3 regions of the Caballeronia sp. 11_S32 genome follow, and region 1 is predicted to be linked to each of the others. Evidence: predicted binding sites of a transcription regulator. Region 1 holds the regulator's gene; each other region holds the start of a gene.
What was found. Region 1 encodes FliA, which starts transcription of late flagellar genes. Its sites were predicted from a motif close to CTAAAGTTTNNNNNNNNNNNGCCGNTA; they were not measured.
Positions count from the first base shown of each region.

Region 2: AC1Z32_RS23985 (DUF4088 family protein) is a predicted target of FliA. The motif match lies at 4,069-4,095, and genes of this name have one in related genera.
Region 3: AC1Z32_RS14295 (flagellin N-terminal helical domain-containing protein) is a predicted target of FliA. The motif match lies at 1,401-1,427, and genes of this name have one in related genera.

Region 1 covers NZ_JBXOWH010000003.1:316,180-322,687, forward strand. The annotation lists gene AC1Z32_RS13060 (UvrD-helicase domain-containing protein) at 1-8, shown strand, start outside; gene AC1Z32_RS13065 (c-type cytochrome) at 78-995, opposite strand; tRNA gene AC1Z32_RS13070 (tRNA-Arg) at 1,310-1,385, shown strand; gene AC1Z32_RS13075 (Rieske 2Fe-2S domain-containing protein) at 1,653-2,681, opposite strand; gene AC1Z32_RS13080 (diguanylate cyclase domain-containing protein) at 2,873-3,967, shown strand; gene AC1Z32_RS13085 (RNA polymerase sigma factor FliA) at 3,972-4,703, opposite strand; gene AC1Z32_RS13090 (MinD/ParA family ATP-binding protein) at 4,722-5,624, opposite strand; gene flhF (flagellar biosynthesis GTPase FlhF) at 5,617-6,508, opposite strand, start outside.
Region 2 covers NZ_JBXOWH010000003.1:2,622,571-2,629,078, forward strand. The annotation lists gene AC1Z32_RS23950 ((Fe-S)-binding protein) at 1-265, opposite strand, end outside; gene AC1Z32_RS23955 (FadR/GntR family transcriptional regulator) at 392-1,135, shown strand; gene AC1Z32_RS23960 (hypothetical protein) at 1,220-1,354, shown strand; gene AC1Z32_RS23965 (CreA family protein) at 1,434-1,910, shown strand; gene AC1Z32_RS23970 (helix-turn-helix transcriptional regulator) at 1,988-2,809, shown strand; gene AC1Z32_RS23975 (AzlC family ABC transporter permease) at 3,007-3,696, shown strand; gene AC1Z32_RS23980 (AzlD domain-containing protein) at 3,693-4,016, shown strand; gene AC1Z32_RS23985 (DUF4088 family protein) at 4,182-4,946, shown strand; gene AC1Z32_RS23990 (ATP-dependent helicase) at 4,959-6,508, opposite strand, start outside.
Region 3 covers NZ_JBXOWH010000003.1:573,576-580,083, reverse strand. The annotation lists gene AC1Z32_RS14300 (aldo/keto reductase) at 334-1,281, opposite strand; gene AC1Z32_RS14295 (flagellin N-terminal helical domain-containing protein) at 1,526-2,983, shown strand; gene fliD (flagellar filament capping protein FliD) at 3,158-4,699, shown strand; gene AC1Z32_RS14285 (flagellar protein FliT) at 4,721-5,020, shown strand; gene AC1Z32_RS14280 (sodium:calcium antiporter) at 5,146-6,156, opposite strand; yybP-ykoY riboswitch at 6,245-6,420, opposite strand.

The DNA of each region.
Region 1 (6,508 bases):
AGAGTTGATCTCTTTGCGCTTCAAATAAGAAAACCCTGCGCCACGACGACGCAGGGTTTTTTGTTTCGGCTCGAGCGTTACTTTGCCGCGTTGACCATGTAATCGACGGCCGCCTTCACATCCGCATCCGGTGCGTTCGATCCGCCCTTCGGCGGCATCGCACCCTTGCCGTGCAACGCGTAGTTGTAGACGGTGTCCATCGGCTCCTTGAGGCGCGGCGCCCATGCGGCCTTGTCGCCGAACTTCGGCGCATTGAGCACGCCGGCCGCGTGACATGCCTGGCAGACCTGCTCGTAGAGCGCCTTGCCGGCCTGGGCTGCGTCGGCGCTTTGCGCGCCCGCTGCCGGCGCCGCCGATGCGGTTTGCGGCACGGATGCGAGCGCCGCCACGGCGGCGGCGGCCTGCGCGTTTTCGTTCGAACTCGCGCCCGCCGGGGCCGATGCGCCTCCGGCACTCGCTGCCGGCGCCGATGCGCCCGCGCTGGCCGCCGCGCCCGGCGCGGGTTGCGCGGGTTCGGCGAGCTTGCCGCCGCTGCCGTTCGCCATATAGACGACAGCGCGCGCGATTTCGAAGTCGCTGTAATCGTCGGGGCTGGTGCCGCCGCGCGCGGGCATCGCGCCCTTGCCGTTGAGCGCGTTGTGCAGGAGCGTGTCGTAACCTTCGCCGATGCGCGTGCCCCATGCGCCGGCATCGCCGAACTTGGGCGCGCCTGCGGTGCCTGCCGCGTGACAGGCCGAGCACACCGCTTTATAGACTTCCTCGCCTGTCTTGTAGACGCGCGGCGCGTTGGCGTCGCGGATATCGACCTGCGCGGCGGGCGCGATGCGCTCCTTGACCGAGGATTCGAGATCGGTGCCGGCGCCGGTGCGCGTCGCATTGTTCACGTAGACGGCCAGCAGGATGATGATGGCGACCGGGATGCCGAATCCCGCGATGACCGCGGCGATGAGTTGGCCGGGTGTCTTGATCGGGGCTCCGTGGGGTGCTTCGCTCATGCTTGTCTCGTCTCCCGTTTTTTGGTGTGAGTCGGTTCAGTGACAGCGTGACAGCTACCGCATTGCGCTTGGGCGCGCCTTGGGGAAAGGCACGGTCGATTATAGACGGAACGCTTAACTGTCGGCGCGGGGTGGCCGGCGCGGCGGAGCGGGCGTTTACCCGAATCGTGTGAGGCTTCCGGCGTCTTGTCGCGCGGGCGCGTTCGACCCCGTGCGATGGACGAAGTCATGGAAAACAGGTATCCTCTCGGATTCGCATGGGCCTTGCAGCCGACTTTCGGCGTGTGTCTTTCCCCCGCAAGCCCTTCTCCGATGCGCCCGTAGCTCAATGGATAGAGTACTGCCCTCCGAAGGCAGGGGTTGCTGGTTCGATCCCAGCCGGGCGCGCCAAGAATTCCGCTTCAACTAAATCGGCAACAACCAGCACGCGCAGTTGTGTTGTCGGACTCATCCATCCGCCGGTTCGAATAATATTCCTGTCGTTCCCCTTGGCAGTACGCCGTCCACCTATCCAGGACGCGCCGAACCCTTGGGCGTTTTCACGTCACGAGACGGGATCTGCCTACGGCAGTGCTGATAAACGGTGCTTACATCCTCAAGCGATTCCGCAGTCCGAATCAACGAATGTGGCCGTCGCGATATGACTATCCGCCTGGATCAACGATTGCCAGAAAGAGCCGAGGTCGGCGCCGCACGAAGCACCGTCCCCCACCCGAACCCCATCCCCGCCAGCCACCTGCGATAAGCCACCGCCATCCGGTCACAGCGCTGATGCAACTCCGCATCGAGATCGAGCGGCAGGCATCGAGGCCACTGCGACTCCACGATCGGCGTGTCCTGCGTCAGGATCTCCATGTTGAAGTCATAAAGCTCCTGATCGGAATGCGTCGTGTCATCCTCGTGGATGGAAACGAGCCACGCCCGCGTCTCCGTCTGCGTCACGGGCGATGCCGCCAGCATGATATGCAACGCCCCCAGGCCACCGCCCGCCATCTTCGTGAGCGTCGCAATCATCGGCCGCTTCACGCGATACACATACTCGATCATCGCGCCGCCGCCTTGCCCCGGAATGCCCGCGGGCTGCCAGTATCGGCACTGCCGCGCCTCCAGCCCTCCATCGGTCACAAGGACTTCATAGTCAGGCACTTCCGTATGCGCGTCTTCGCCGAGAATGCCCTCGTGCACGAACGAAAAGTGCGCCATGTCCAGAAAATTCTCGACGACGCGCGGCGCCGATGACCTCACCATCTGCGGCGCGAGATTGATGCGCCGGCCGCCGGGAATCGCGGCTTCGGGAAAAAAATCGAGCGCATGAGCAGGCTCGCCGAAGCACATCCAGATAACGCCGTACTTCTCCTCGCTGACGTACGTCGTCGTGCAGACACGCTTCGATGGACGCAGCGACGGATTCGACGGAATCCGCAAACACTGTCCCTCGATGTCATAACGCCATCCGTGATACGGACACACGATCTGATCGCGCATCACGTGCCCGAGCGACAACTGCGCGCCCCGATGCGGACAGTAATCGCGCCACACGTGCGCCGCGCCGACGCTGTCGCGCCACACGACGATCCGCTCATCGGCGACGATGAACCCGCGCGCCCCGCCCTCCGGCACGTCGTCGCTATTACAGACCGGCAGCCATTCGGCCGTTAATGAGGCTGAGGAAGATTCGTCGCGCATCACGGTGAATCGGAAAAAGTCGTTCGAAAGCCGTTCTTACACGAAACACAGCGTCTTCGCAAAACGTTGCAAAATAGCGGATCGCTCGCTCGGTGCAATTCGATGCCACTCCATCCCACCGATGCCATGCGACGGGGCCGCAGTACATAACAGCAAGATAAAAGAAAGAAATCACCATCCAGGGGTTCAGTATGGAGCAGGCGCATCAACCGGCACGCCGGGCTTATGCCTTCGCATGGTCCGAGCACCGGAATCCCGAACGCGAGCAGGCCACGCTGCGGGTCTGGATGGGTGCGGCGGTTCTTCTGGCATACGGCATCTACGCGTGGCTCCATCCGTCGCACGATGCATCGATGGTCATGCGCATTGTCGCGCTGTACGTGTCTTATGGCGCCGTCACGCTCTTGATCGTCAGCCGCATGCGCTCGCCTTCGGTGAAGCGTCTCACGGCGACGACCATCGCCGATCAGACGCTGCTCGGGCTCGCGCTCGCCGCGGGCGGCGCCATCGGGCTGCCGCTCATCTGGGTGATGTTCTGGTTTCTGATCGGCTCGGGATGCCGCTATGGCAAGCGCACGCTCGCCGTTTCATGCGCGACGGCGCTCGTCATCGTCGTGGCGCTCGCGCTCTGGCAGCCGTGGTGGCATGCGAATATCCCCGCCGCTATCGGGCTGGGCCTGAGCGTGCTGGGCGCATCGGTGTATCTGAGCGTGCTCGTCGACCGGCTCGGCAACGCGAATCGGGATCTCGCGCGTCAGGCATCGACCGATCCGCTCACCGGCCTGTCGAACCGTTATGCGCTGGAGCAGATCGTCGATCGCGCGATGTCCGCGCCCGAAGCCGATGGCGACAGCGCCACCGCGCTCCTCCTCATCGATCTCGACGGCTTCAAGGAAGTGAACGACACCTACGGCCACGCCGTCGGCGACATGCTGCTGCAGGCCTTCGCGCAATCGCTCGGCAAGCGCATGCGCAAGACCGATACCATCGCGCGTCTGGGCGGCGACGAGTTCGTCGTGCTCGCGCATCAGGTGCGCGATCCCGCCGCGGTGCTCGCGATGGCCGACAGCATTCACTCGGTGCTCGCCGCGATCACCTCGGTGCAGGAGCGGCCGGTGTCGGTCTCGGCGAGCATCGGCGCATGCCTGCTTTCCAGCGCGACGGCCGCGCATCAATCCGGCATGACCGCCGTGCTACGCGCCGCCGACCGCGCGATGTATCGCGCGAAAAGTCTCGGCGAAGGCAAGACCGTGTTCGCCGAGACGCGCGACTTCGAAATGAACTAAAGCATCAAGCCTCGACGCCCGTCCACGCCTGCTCGCGCAGCTTCGCGCGAAGACGCGCCACCGCCTGGCTGTGCAACTGGCACACGCGCGATTCGCTCACTTCCATCACCGCGCCGATTTCGCGCAAGTTCAGGCCGCGTTCGTAATAGAGGCTCATCAGCAGCTTCTCGCGCTCGGGCAGCTTGTCGATGGCCTCGATCAGCGCGCCGCGCAAGCTGTCGTCGAGCAACGCCGAAAGCGGATCCGAACGGTCGACGCAATAACGGTCGAGGAACGGCTCGTCGTCGGCGGAGCGGTCGAAGTCTTCGTAGTAGATCAGCTGGCTGCCGTGCAAGTCCTGCAGCATCGACTGATACTCGGGAAGCGGCATGTTCATGTGCTCCGCGATCTCCGTCTCGCTCGCCGAGCGGCCGAGGTTCTGCTCGACCTTGTGCACCGCCGATTCCACTTCGCGCGATGTCTTGCGCATGCTGCGCGGCAGCCAGTCGTTCGCGCGCAGCTCATCCAGCATCGCGCCGCGAATGCGCTGGCTCGCGTAGGTCTCGAACTGCGCGCCTTGATCTTCCTTGTAGCGGCTCGCCGCGTCCATCAGGCCGATCATGCCGGCCTGGATGAGATCGTCGAGATCCACGCTCGCCGGCATCTTGGCGACGAGTTGAAGCCCCAGCCGGCGAACGAGCGGCGCATATTTCGTCAGCACGTCCGACTGTGAGAGTTTGCCTTGGGCGTTATACATCTTGGTCACCTATCTTGATCACATCGACGCCGTGCTGCTCATTGCATGCTCGGAAAGCCAGGCTTCCCGCACGCCGTGACCAGAGTCGCCTACCGGAATGCGCGCGTTTCTCTGGCTCTCCGTCTTCGCCGGATAAGGCGCGGGACGCATCGGCCAGTGCAGGAGCTCCGCCGCGATCGCGCGGTAGTCGCGCGCCGCGGCCGTGGCCGGGAACGCTTCGACTGCGCAGCGCGAGAGTTCCTTCGCCCGAGCGACGCGCGCATCCTCGGACACATACCCCGCCTGCACGAGCGACACGGCCAGATACCGGCTCGCGACGCCCGACAGGTTGTCGAACGCGACCGCCGCGTCGGCCGGGTTCTGCACGTGATTGATGAGCACGCGGAACTGGCCGATCGCGTGGGCGTAGTGCAGGCGCTTCATGCACGCATACGCCTCGGTGATCGCCGACGCGGCCACCCGCGTCACGACGAGAAAGTCATGCGCCTGCGCCGCGAGGGTCGACAGCGCGCCGTGGCGATCGAGCTGCGCATCGATCAACACGATGTCCGCCGGACCGTCGAGCAAGGCGCGGCACTGCGCGGCGTCGTGAACGATGCGCTCGTCGCGCGGCGCCGCGATCAGCGAGAAGCCGAACGGCGTGCGCTCGACGGTATCCGCCAGCGTGCGCCGTCCCGACATCACCGCGGCGAGCGCGCCTGCATCGGACAGGCCCAGCATGCGGCTCACCGATCCCGCGTCGCGATGCTCGTCGATCACGAGCACGTCCTTGCCGTGCACGGACAGCGCCGCGCCGAGATTCAACACCGCCGACGTGCATCCGATGCCCGCCGGCCCGCCCGCGACCGCCACCACGCGCGAACCGGCGCGCGTGAGGAGCCGTCGCAGACCTTCCGCCTGGTCGAGCACGAACTTATCCAAAGCGCACCTCATGCATGTCGGTCGTGGCGCGCGCGGACAACGCCGAGAGCAGCGCCGGCACTTCCTCGTCCTGCGGCACGAACGGCGAGCCGTCGCGCGGAATGCAGAACGCGCTCTTGATGAGAAAGCGCTTGGTCGCGACGTACAGGTTCTCCGGCACCTTCTGGCCGGTCGACACGTAATGCACGGGCAGCTTGTAGCGGATGACCGTATCGAGGACACCGCCGAGATTCGTGGCTTCGTCGAGCTTCGTCAGGATGCAGCCCGCGAGCGGCGGCTGATCCGGCGCGCTCTTGTAGGCCTGCACGACTTCGTTGAGCGTGTCGCCGTGGCTCGTCGCGTTGAGCAGCAGGATGCGCTGCACCGGATGACCCGCGCCGCACAGCATCGCGATCTGGTCGGAGACCATGCGGTCGCGCTGGCTCATGCCGATCGTGTCGATCAGCACGATATGTTTGTTGCGCAGCTCGGACAGCGCGAGCTGGAGGTCGGCGCCGTCCTTCACCGCGTGCACCGAAACGCCGAGAATCTTGCCGAAGATGCGCAGTTGCTCGTGCGCGCCGATACGGTAGCTGTCGGTCGTGAGCAGCGCTACCTTGCTTGCGCCGAAGCGCATCACGCAGCGCGCAGCGAGCTTCGCGGTGGTCGTCGTCTTGCCGACGCCCGTCGGGCCCATCAGCGCGAACACGCCGCCGCGCTCCATCAGCGCGTCTTCGCTGTCCATCACCGGGATGTTCGATTCGAGCACTTGCTGAACCCATTCGAGCGCGCCTTCCACGCTCTCCATCTCGGGCATGTTGTCCATCATCATGCGCACGAGTTGCGCGGAGAAGCCGGCGGAAAAGAGGCGCTTGGTCAGCGCGCCGCCCGTCGGATTGCGACGC
Region 2 (6,508 bases), 2.3 Mb from region 1:
CGGTGAAGTGCTCGCGCACGTGATGCGTGCAACTCGCGGACGGCCCGACCACATAGTCGTAATCGGCGAAGTTGCGCGCGAACACGCGCTCGGCGCCGGCGGCGTCCTTGTGCGCGCCGCTATTGGCCATTGGCTGGCCGCAGCAGGTCTGATCCTGCGGGTAATCGACATCCAGCCCGAGGCGCTCGAGCAACTCCAGCGTGGCGATGCCGACCTGCGGATAAAACGCATCGATGAAACAGGGAACGAACAGGGCAACTTTCATGAGGTCCGAGTGCTAGGATGGCGAGCACGTTTGGTAAGCTTGGTCTGACCAAGACTTTAAAGAGATGCCTGTTTCGTGTCAAACTGGGGCAATCCTCAGGTTTCACCTCCTATTCGCCGTCGAACGATGACCTTCCAGCCCGTCCATGCGCATTCCTACGCCCGCGTGCGCCTTTCCGATGTCGTGTCCGGGCAGATTCGGGAACTGATTTCGAACGGCACGCTGCTGCCCGGCCAGCGCCTGCCCGCCGAGCGCGATTTGGCCGAACAGCTGAACGTGTCGCGCCCGTCGCTGCGCGAGGCGCTGATCCGGCTGGAATCGGATGGTTTCATCCGCGCGGCCGGACGCGGCGGCTTCGTCGTGTCGGATGTGACGGCGCCGCTCGTGTCGCATCCGCTCGCGGCCCTGCTCGAAGCGCAACCGGACGCGAGCGCCGATGTGCTCGAACTGCGCCACGGCCTCGAAACGCTCTCCACCGCCTACGCTGCCGAGCGTGCGACCGAAGCCGATCTCGCGCGCATCGCGGCCGCGTTCGACGCGCTGCAAACCGCCGTCGCGGAGAAGAGCACGCGCATCGCGGAGAAGGACGCGGCCTTCCATCTCGCGATCGCGGACGCGACGCACAACGTCGCGTTGACGCACGTCATGCACGGACTCGACGAACTGGTCCGCGAATCGATGCTGACGTCGCACCGGCTCGTCGATTACGACGACGAGGTCGAAGCGAACCTGATGGCGCAGCATCGCGCGATCTTCGATTCGATCGTCGCGCGCGACCCGGCACGGGCGCGCGAGTGCGCGGGCGCGCATCTCGATTACGTGCGCACGCTCTACCGCGACCGGCCGGCGAAGAAGAGCCGTGCCGCTTGAGTCGAATCACCTTACGAATCTGAAAGCATCAAGAAAGTCGTAATAGGACGTCGCCTACACAGATTTCGGACGCGCACCGCTAACGTGCAACGTTCTGCTTCGCGATACTGGAACCGTCAACAACAACACGCGAAGGAGGACAACATGCCTTACCTGCTCGGATGGCTGCTCGGCGTTCCCGTGATCGTGCTGGTGATCCTGTATCTGATCTTTCATTGACCGGCAGCGCGGCAATGCATCAAAAGAGCCAAGGGCGTCGATACAATACGACGCCCTTTCTCTTTTCCGAAGGATGACGATGAAACGCTCCGTCCTCGCGCTCGCCGCATCGCTCGCTACTTTCCTCGGCGCGGGACTCGCGCACGCGGAGGAAATCGCCAGCGTCAACACCAACTTCCGCTTCACCGGCTCGGACCGCGTGAGCGTCGATGCTTATGACGATCCACTCGTAGAAGGCGTGACCTGCTATGTGTCGCGGGCGCGCACGGGTGGCGTGAAAGGCACGCTCGGCATCGCGGAAGATCCGACCGAAGCGTCGATCGCATGCCGCCAGGTCGGACCGATCAAGATCGCGCAGTCGCTCAAGCAGAAAACAGATGTCTTTTCCGCCGGCATGTCATTCATCTTCAAGACGCTGCATGTGGTGCGCATCGTCGATACGAAGCGCAACACGCTTGTCTATCTGACCTACAGCGACCGCATCGCGACCGGCAGCCCGAAGAACAGCGTGACCGCCGTGCCGGTGCCCGCGGGCACGACCATACCGGTCAAGTGAGGTCCAACTGTCCGGCTCGGGACGCGACAAAGTTGTAAACTGTGCGATTCCGCCTCCCGCTGCCGATTTCTTCCGCCATGAACGCCGCCCGTTTCCGCAATGCCGCACGCTACTGGCGCTCGCCGCTCGTGCCGGACGCGGACATGGTCACGGCCGAATACTACGATCACGAGTTCTCGCCGCACTGGCACGACGCCTACACGGTGCCCGTGATCGAAGCGGGCGCGGAGTGCTACGACTATCGCGGCGCGCATCACGTGGCCGAAGCCGGCTCGGTGCCGGTGATCAATCCCGGCGAAGTGCATACCGGCGCGCGGGCCGTCGATGCGGGCTGGCGCTATCGCGTTTTCTATCTGCCGGTGCCGTTCGTCGAGGATCTCGCGCGTGAGATGTCGGCGCGGCCGGCAGCGTCGCCGTGGTTTCCGGTCGATATCATCCGCGACGCCGATCTCGCGCGGCGGCTGGTGTACGCGCATCGGCTGCTGGAAAGCGGCCCCGATCCGCTCGCCGCGGAAACGGCGCTCGTCGATGCCGTGACGACGCTCATCGGCCGTCACGCGCTGGAACGCCCCGGCATCGCCCCGCTCGCCGCGGATGCCAACCGCGTCGAAACGATGAAATCCCGCCTCGCCGACGATCTGCTCGAACCGCTCACCCTCGCCGAGCTGGCGCAGACGGTCGGCCTTTCGACCTTCCACGCCGCCCGCCTCTTCACCCGCGAAACGGGACTCGCGCCGCACGCGTGGCGCAACCAGATGCGCATCGTGCGCGCGCTGCCTGCTTTGCGCGCGGGCGCCTCCGTGACCGATGTAGCGGCGGCGAGCGGCTTCACCGACCAGAGCCATTTCACGCGGCATTTCAAGCGCACGTTCGGCGTGCCGCCCGGCCGCTGGCGCTGATCCGCGTTCCGGCGACGCGAAAGCGCAAGAACGTACAAGCATTCGAACCGGCGTTTTACGTATCCTCGCTTCCATAGGAGGAAATCTTGAAAGCAACACCCGCTCAACCGTCCGTGCAATCGTCCGCGCATCCGTCCGCTCAACCGCCCGGCCATGCGCTGCGCGAATTCGCCGCCGGCGCCCGCGACACCATCCCGATGATGGTCGGTGCCGCGCCCTTCGGCGTGATCTTCGGCACGCTCGTCACCGCAAGTCCGCTCACGCTCTGGCACGGCCAGCTGATGTCGCTCGCGGTGTTCGCGGGTTCCGCGCAGTTCATCGCGGTCGGGCTGATCGCATCGCACGCGAGCTTCGCCGTCATCTGGGCGACGACGCTCGTCGTCAATCTGCGTCACGTGCTGTATTCGGCGACGCTCGCGCCCTATGTCGCGCATCTGCCGCGCCGCTGGCGCTGGGCGCTCGCGGGCATCATGACCGATGAAGTCTTCGCGGTCGCCTACGCGCACTATCAGAAGCGCCCGCCCGGCGAAACCGGTCCGCATTACTTCTTCGGCTCCGGCGTGGCGATGTATCTGAACTGGCAGATGTGGACGCTCATTGGCCTGCTGTTCGGCGCGGCCTTCCCCGGCTTGAAATCGCTCGGACTCGACTTCGCGATGGTCGCGACCTTCATTGCGATCATCGTGCCGCAGCTCGTTGCGGTGCGCTTCGTCGCGGCGGCGCTCGCCTCGGGCGTGCTGTCGTTCGCGTGGCAGGGCTGGCCGTACAAGCTCGGCTTGCTCGCGGCCGTGCTCGTGGGCGTCGCGGTCGGCATGGCGCTCACGTTGATGGAAAATCGCCCGCAGGAGAAAAACCGCCTGAAGAATCCGAAGGAGCGCACGCAATGAACTACGTCTGGTTGATCATCGGCATGGCTGTGGTCACGTATGCGATCCGCGCCGCCGTGTTCGTGCTGGGCGAGCGCCTGCCCTTTCCGCCCGTCGTGCGCACGGCCCTTTCGTTCGTGCCGGTGACGGTGCTCACCGCGATCATCGTGCCGATGACCGTCTCGCCGCACGGCAACGGCGCCGAGATCACCTGGCGCAATCCGCAACTGGTGGCGGCGATCGTCGCGATCATCGTTTGCGCGCTCACGAAGCGGCCGCTCTTGACGATCGCGGTGTCGCTCGCGGTGTTTTTTCTCTGGCAGTTCGTGGTGCTGCGCTGAACGTCTCCCGCCGGTTCGCTGCCGATCGGCTTTCAAAAAGCCTCGAAGAAACCTCAAGTTCCCGGAAAACGCGCCGATATCAGAAACGAATGGACTCCGCCTGAGTAGCGGCGCCGCAAGCATTTCCCGCCATCGGCAAGCCGAGAAGCGGAACCGGGAACCAACATGCGTCAAATCACCCTTTCGCTTCGCGACGAGACGATCGCTTCGCTGGAGCGCGACTTCGAAGCGTTTCTGCGTCTGTCGCTGAAGCTGGATCCACAATTCGTCACACCGTCGTTCGAGGACTTCCTGCGCGCGAAGCTGCTCGACAACAACACGCCGCTCACCGAGCAGGCGGTGCAGCGCATGCTCACGCACGGCCAGTATGCGTGGGCGAAGCGCGCGCTCGACAAGGAGTTTCCGGATGTCGTCGAAATCCTGATCCGTCAGGCGGCCGAGCACGGCTTCGCGTTCGCGATCCGCGCCGACTGGACCGCCGAGGATCTCGTCAGGGCGTCGCGCGAATGGGCGACGGCCATCGTCACCGAGGCGAAGGGCGACGTGTCGCAAGTGGACGTGCTTGCCTCGCAGATCAAGTCGGCGGCGGCGGATATCCGCGACGTCGAAGAGAAGATGCAGACGCCCGCGTGGCGTCTCGCCGATTCGCTGCGTCAGCGCGTATATGAAACGAAGATTTCGGTGGAAGCCAGCATCGGATCGACCGCGCGCGAGAAGCTCGGCGAATTGCGCTGCCTGCTGCGGCTCGGCATTTTCTATGGCTCGATCCAGAAGCAGGAAGCGCAGCAGGTGCTCGAGTATCTGCGCGCGCTGCGGCCCGAACTGTTCGTCGAAGAGCCTTACGACGGCTTCACGCGCTTCGCCGCGTGGCTGCGCAGCATCTTCTCGCCGACGCCGCGCGCACCGCGAACCTCGCGCGCGCAGCGCTGAGCGCGACCGCTCTCAGTCCCACATTCCCTTCAGGCGCGCCGCGATATCGATCTTCGCTTTCGCGGCCGCCGCGAGCCCCGCCGCTGTTGGCGCGGCGGGTGCGATCACCGGCGGCCACGCGGCTGCTTCGAAGTTCTGCATCAGATGAGGCGGAATAAAACGCGTGCGCTGCGCCCACACGTGCCGGTCGCCGAGATGCGTCTGGTTGTGCACGTAGAAACGCTGCGGCGTGACGATGTGCAGGTCTTCCTTCGCGCGCGTCATCGCAACATATAAAAGCCGCCGCTCCTCGTCGATTTCCTCGTCACTGCCCGTACCGAGATCGGACGGAATGCAGCCGTCCACGCCGTTCAGCACGAACACGTTGCGCCATTCCTGGCCCTTCGCCGAATGGATGGTCGAAAGAATCAGATAGTCTTCGTCGAGCATCGGCACGCCGGATTCGTCGCTGGTCGCGTCGGGCGGATCGAGCGTGAGTTCGGTGAGAAAGCGCTCGCGCGTCGGATACGTCGACGCGATGCTTTCCATCTGCAATACGTCGCCGATGCGGATCGCCGCGTCTTCGTGATTGCGTTCGAGATGCGGCTCGTACCAGCGCCGGATCATCTCGAACTCCGCTGGCCAGCCCGATTCGCGGCCGCAGAGCTTCGCCATCAGACCGACGAAGCGCGGCCAGTCTTCGCTCGCGCGCGCCGGGGCCTGGAACGTGGCAATTGCGCTCGGCGCAACCGCGTCAGGCGCGCTCACGCTATCCAGCAAGCGCCCGGCGATGGCCGGCCCGATGCCGGGCAACAACTGCGCGACCCGAAAGCCCGCGACGCGATCGCGCGGATTCTCCGCCCAGCGCAGCACCGCGAGCACGTCCTTCACATGGACCGAATCGAGAAACTTGAGCCCGCCGAACTTCACGAAAGGAATGTTGCGCCGCGTGAGCTCGATTTCGAGCGTCGCGCTGTGATGCGCGGCGCGAAAGAGCACCGCCTGCGCCTTGAGCTTCATGCCGCCTTCGCGGGCTTCGAGCACTTTCTCGACGACATAGCGCGCCTGATCGGCTTCATCGGCGACGGAGACGACGCGCGGCTTCTGCGCCGAGGCCTTGTCGGTCCAGAGGTTCTTCGTATAGCGCTCGGACGCGAGCCCGATCACCGCGTTCGACGCCGCGAGAATCGGCTCCGTCGAACGATAGTTGCGATCGAGCGTGACGGTGGCGGCGGGCGGCTCGAAATGGCCCGGAAAATCGAGGATGTTGCGCACCGTCGCGCCGCGGAACGAATAGATGGACTGCGCATCGTCGCCGACGACGGTGAGGCCGCGCCCGTCCGGCTTCATCGCGAGCAGGATGGACGCCTGCAGGCGGTTGGTGTCCTGGTATTCATCGACGAGGACGTGATCGAAGCGGCTCGCGAGATCCGCCGCGACCGACGGCTCAGCCGCGAGATGCGACCAGTAGAGCAGCAGGTCGTCGTAGTCGAGCACGCTTTGCGCCTGTTTCGCGGCGACGTACGCGGCGAAGAGGCGCTTCAGATCGGCTTCCCATTCGCGGCACCACGGATACGACTGGT
Region 3 (6,508 bases), 260 kb from region 1:
CGACGATAAAAGCCGCCGCGCCCCGGCACTCCGATCGTCCGCCGACATGAAAATGGGCGGCGGACACGAGCAAAGCGGCCACGGAGGCCGGAAAAGAGAGAGTTGAGATTCAACCGCGGAAGCGGCATGCGCTTTCGAAAGAACCACACGAAGGCGCGTTTCGGAGCCGTTCGCCGCTGCTCATTAACGTTGTATTGACGTTGCTTTTTTCAGCGGCGAAGGCAGGAAATCGGGCACATTTCTCGATTCGGGCGCGATGTTACCAGAACGCCGCGCCCCTGCCAACCACCTCGAGCGGCCCAACCCATTGATGCAACAGATTTATTTCTGCCTTCACTTCTCCCAGGCACCGGCTTCGTCGAGCAGCGCGATGTCTTCGCCGGCGAGCTTAAGACGCGTCGCGGCGGCGAGGCTTTCCAGTTGCTTCACCGATGTCGCGCTCGCGATCGGCGCGGTTACGCTCGGCCGCGCGATCATCCACGCGAGCGCGACCGTCGCGGGCGTGGTTTCGTTGCGCTTCGCCACTTCGTCGAGTGCGTCGAGAATCCTGAAGCCGCGCGGATTCAGATACTTTTCGACGCGCGCGCCGCGCGCCTTGTGCTGCGTGTCTGCCTTCGACCGGTACTTCCCCGACAGAAACCCGCTCGCGAGCCCGTAGTAAGGCACGACCGCGATCTTGTGCCGTTCGGCCACCGGTTCGAGACCGGTTTCGTAGCCTTCGCGGTCGTAGAGGTTGTATTCGGGCTGAAGGATCTGATAGGCGGGCAGGCCGGAATCCTTCGCGACTTTCAACGCCTCTTCGAGCCGCTCGCCCGTGTAGTTCGACGCGCCGATCACTCGGACCTTCCCCGCCTTGATGAGCTTCTGATACGCGTCGAGCGTTTCGCCGAGCGGCGTTTCGTCATCGTCGAAATGGGAGAAGTAGACGTCGATGTAATCGGTCTTGAGCCGCCGCAGGGAGTCGTCCACGGCCGCCGCGATGTTCGCCGCGCTCAGGCCGGCGCGCGTGCTTAGCTTGCCGACTTTCGTCGCGAGCACCACCTGATGACGCTTGCCGCTTTCCCTGAACCACTTGCCGATGATCGTCTCCGATTCGCCGCCCTGGTGTCCGTCGGCCCAGGCGGAATAGACGTCGGCAGTGTCGATGAAATTCAGGCCGTGATCGATGAACGCGTCGAGGATCGAGAACGACGTGCGCTCGTCGGCGGTCCAGCCGAAGACGTTGCCGCCGAAGACGAGCGGTGCGACTTGCAGGTCCGATGTGCCGATGCGTTGTTGCATTGAGTGCTCCGGATGCGAGGGGGAACGGACGAAAAAGCATACGCGCGAAACGGGAGCCTTGCCGGGAGACGCGTTGGAGGCTTACGAAGGAATTCGTTACGCAAATCGTTTGCGCGGGGCTTAAGTTTTTTTCGAGGGGCCCGATAACCACAAGTAGGCGGCCGGCTATCACCGAGCGCAGGACCGCCAAGGCAACACTCGGTGCCAAAGCCAAAGCCAGATACAGTCTCCCAGGAGAGAACAAATGATCGGTATCAATAGCAACATCAACTCGCTGGTTGCACAGCAGAACCTCAACAGCACCCAGAGCGCGCTGTCTTCGGCCATCACCCGCCTGTCGTCGGGCAAGCGCATCAACAGCGCTGCTGACGATGCTGCTGGTCAGGCAATCGCGTCGCGCATGACGTCGCAGATCAACGGTTTGAACCAAGGCGTGTCGAACTCGAACGACGCGGTCTCGATGACGCAAACCGCATCGAGCGGTTTGAGCCAGATCTCCGACAACCTGCAGCGTATCCGCCAGCTCGCGGTGCAATCGGCGACGGGCTCGCTCTCCTCGACCGACCAGGCTGCTCTGCAAAAGGAAGTGGCCCAGCGTATCGCTGAAGTGAACCGTATCGCTTCGCAAACCACGTACAACGGCTCGAACGTGCTCGACGGCACCGCCGGCAAGGTGAGCTTCCAGATCGGCGCGAACGTCGGCCAATCGATCTCGGTCGATTTCTCGCAGGGCGTGTCGGCGGCTTCGCTCGGCGGCGGCTCGGCAAGCAAGGGCTCGGTGCTCGGCACGGTCAGCGGCCTCAGCCTGAAGAGCGACGGCACCGTGGCGGGATCGGGCACCACGCCCGCCATCACGTCGATCAACATCCTTGCTGACGGCAAGGGCGGCTACACGTTCACGGACCAGAACAACCAGGCCATCGACAAGACCGCCAGCGACGCGCTGTTCACGGTCACTTCGAGCGTGGCCGGCGCACCGAGCACGATCACGGCCAAGGCCGGCGGCGCGCTCGCGCCGAGCAGCCAGTTCGCAGCGCTGAGCACGGCGAACGCCGCGAATACGCCGAGCGCTCCTGCGCAGTCAGGCACGGTCATCGGCACGGTGTCGAACCTGAACATCGACGCGGCAACGGGCAAGGACGCAACCTCTTCCACGACGTCGTTCATCACCTCCGTGACGGCGAAGGCCGACGGCGCAGGCGGTGTCACGTTCTTCGACCAAGACGGCAAGAGCCTCGGTGACGGCATTGCCGCCGGCTCGGTTGCGAAGTCGTTCCTGACGGTGACCGCAGGCGCAACGACGACTCCGACGACTTTCTCGCTCACGTCGGCCGCGAACGTATCGGCCAACACCGCAGTCGACGCGGCCAGCACGCTGAACGCTGCTCCGAGCCTCGCGAACATCGACATCAGCTCGACGGGTGGCGCCAACGCCGCGATCCTTTCGATCGACAACGCGCTGAACACGGTCAACTCGCTGCAAGCAAACCTCGGCGCTGCGCAAAACCGCTTCACGTCGATCGCTTCGACGCAGACGCAACAGTCGACCAACCTGTCGTCGGCACAGTCGCAAATCACCGACGCGAACTTCGCGCAGGAAACCGCGAACCTGTCGAAAGCTCAAGTGCTGCAACAAGCTGGCATCTCGGTGCTGGCTCAAGCGAACTCGATGCCGCAGCAAGTTCTGAAGCTCCTCGGCTAAGCAACAACGCCTAAGCTGTAGCCGGCGCGCATCGGCAAGTACAATGCGCGCCGGATGTAACAAAGCATCGAAGCAGTCAGCGCACCGGGAGCTCGTCTCCCTGTGCGCGTTTTCGGGAGATGACGACTCCCGCTCAATTTCAAGCGATCGCGAAGCAATACGACCGGAGCACTCATGACCACCGTTTCCACGACAACGGGTTCCACTGTCGATCCGACAAGCGCCGTACAGCAGGCCGCACAGTCGATCATCAGCGGTTCCACGAACTCCACGATGGACGTGAATTCGCTCGTCAGCGCGATCGTCAACGCGAAGGTCGCGGGACAGACCGACGCGCTCAACAACAAGAAGACGGCCGACAACACGCAGCTCACCGCGATCGGCACGCTGAAGTCGGTGCTCTCGCTGCTGCAGAGCTCGATCACCAACCTCGCGAACGGCACCACGCTTTCCGCCTTCACCGCCGCCGCTGACGGCAAGGGTCTCACGGCCACCGCGGGCAGCGGCGCGGTCGCGGGCAGCTATTCGGTGAACGTGCAGAACATCGCGACGTCGCAGTCGATCACATCGGGCGCGTTCAAGTCGACCGACACGCTCGGCACCGGCTCGATGACGATCAACGTCAACGGCAAGTCCAGCACGATCAAGATCGACAGCAGCAACAACACGCTCTCGGGCATCGCTTCGGCGATCAATTCGGCGTCCGACAATCCGGGCGTCACGGCGACCATCGTCAACGGCACGGACGGCGCGCACCTCGTGTTGCGCTCCTCGTCGACGGGCCTGTCCAACGGCATCAATATCACGGTCGATGCGGACGACAGCACGTCGCCGCTCAACAAGCTCGCGGTCAAGACGACGACTGTCGCCGCGAGCACGGCCCCCGATCCCAACGATCCGACCAAGACCATCACGACGCCCGCGCACACGTCGATCGACAGCACGGGCGGCTGGAACCAGAATACGGCCGGCCAGGACGCGAATCTGACGGTCGCGGGCACGGCCGTATCGAGCTCGAGCAATACGATCAAGGACGCGATCACGGGCGTCTCGATGACGCTCGCGTCGGACTCGGTCGGCACGACGCAGACGCTCACGATCGGCCAGGATGTCAGCGGCCAGAAAACGACGATCGAAGCGTTCGTCACCGCGTACAACAACTTCATCAGCACGGCGTCATCGCTGACGTCGTTCGACTCGACTCAGGCAGCCGGTTCGCAAGGCGGCGCGCTGCTCGGCGACTCGATGATGAACTCGATCAAGAACACCATCTCGAGCACGATCAGCCGCGCGATCGGGACGGGCAAGGATCAGGTCAATCTCGCTTCCATCGGCATCGCGCTGCAGCCCGACGGCTCGCTCAAGACCGACGAGGACGCGCTCACCGATGCGCTCACGAACAAGAGCGGCACGATTGCATCGCTCTTCAACTCGACCAACGGCGTCGCCGCGCAGTTGAACAAGAGTCTGACTTCGTTCCTGCAGACAGGCGGCATCATCGACACGCGCACCACCGCGCTGAACACTGATCTGAAGAACATCGCCGATCAGCAGACGCAGCTCACCGCTTATACGCAGCAATTGACGACGTCATATAACCAGCAGTTCACGGCGCTGAACACGCTGATGTCGTCGATGACGCAGCAATCCAGCTATCTGACGGCGCTCTTCGGCGGTTCGAACAGCGCTGGTGCGATGTCTGACGCCAAGAAGTAATCGCCGAAGGATCGACGCATCATGAACCAGATTGAACTGATTCAGAACGCCTGGACATTGACCGAGGCAATCGAAGAAGCGGTCGGCAAGGAAGACTGGGTGCGTGCGGCCGAGCTCACGGAAGCGCGCGCGCCGCTCGTGATGGCGTTGCAGGCGGAACAGCCCGCCGATGCGCTCGCGCTCATCCGCAAGATTCAGGCGAGCATCGATGCCGTGGCCGCACGCTCGGCGGCCGCGCAGGCATCGCTTGCTGCGGCCTATCGCCGCTCGATGGACGGCGCCAGGGCCGTCAGCCGATATCATCAGGCGGCGCAGCTCTAAAGTTTTTTCTTCTCACGCCGATAACAATCTCAAGAACAACAAGAACGACGCGCCGGTTCGCCGGCGCGCTGCTTCGCTCTTCGATGCCCGCCTTCCGGCGGGCATTTTTATTTGCAGCGCCCGCCTCACCGTCCAAGCGTCAGCACGAGATAAGTCACGTACAACACGCCATTCCCGAGCAACGCCCAAAGCACGATGCCATTCGCCTTCGCATTCAAGCGCAACCACGCCGCCGCCGCGAGCGTGATCAGCACGCCGGTCAGCACCTCGATCCGCGGTTCCCAGGGCGTCAGCATGATGCCGATCGCCGGCAGTAACGTCCCCTGAAACACCATCGCTCCAGTGATATTGCCGAACGCCAGCGTGTCCTTCCCCCGGCGTGCCCAAAGAATGCTGTTCACCTTCTCGGGCAGTTCAGTCGCGATCGGGATGATGATGAGCGACAGCAGCAACGCAGAAATCCCGAGCGCATGCGACACGCCCTCGACGCCGTGAATGAAGCCCTTCGCCCCGCCGACGAGCAGCACGATGCCGACGAGAAACTGCAACATGATGGAGCCGAGCGAAGTCCGCAAACCGACACGCGAAGCAAACAACGGCTCGGGCGCTTCCGTCCCGTGCCCGCTCTCGACGAGCTCCGCCGAAGCCCTGAACGTCGAAATCACATAGACGACATAGAGTCCGACGAGCCCCACCGCGAACACGGCCCGCACCGGCCACGCATGATGCGGCACGAACATGGCCGCGCACGCGATCAGGAACGCGAACAGAAAGAAGTTGAGATCGCGCACGAACCCGCTGTGCTCCGGCATGATCCGGCCGCGCAAGCCGCGCGACTTGAGAATCGCGACCGTCATCAGGCAAGTCGACAGCGTCGCGAGCATCAGCGGCGCGCCGAGAATCGCGCCGACGCCGATCTCCTCGTTGACCGCACGGCTAGACGTGCCGCCGAGCAACGCGATGATCGGCACCGTCGTTTCCGGCAACGCGGTGCCGACCGCCGCGAACAGCGAACCGGTCACGCCCTCGGAGATGCCGAGCCGCTCGCCGAGGTGTTCGAGCGCGTTCGTGAATAGCTCCGACGCGATCAGAATGATCGCGAGCATCAGCGCGAGTTCGACAAAGAGCATCGTCATGCGGCACCTCGCATCGAAGAATGCGGCAGGCGCGCAGGCGTGCACGAACGACGGGGATATTGTGATTGTGGGGACACGATGATTCCACGGCCGGACGTCGAGCGAACCACGATGCGCCACGCGCCGTCCGACCAAGAACGACATAACGCATCGATGGTCTCGCCAAACCGTTCCGGTCGAACGCGCCACGGCAGCAGGGCCGAGGATGTTGACGCGTTCTCCTTCGCACGCGAAGGAAGGCTACTCCCCAAAGACGGCGCAAGTTTAGCCTGATGCACACCGTTTCAGCAAGCCGCGAATAAGCGTATGCCGATCGAATCGTTGTCGGCGATAGAGGCATTCGCTAATCTAG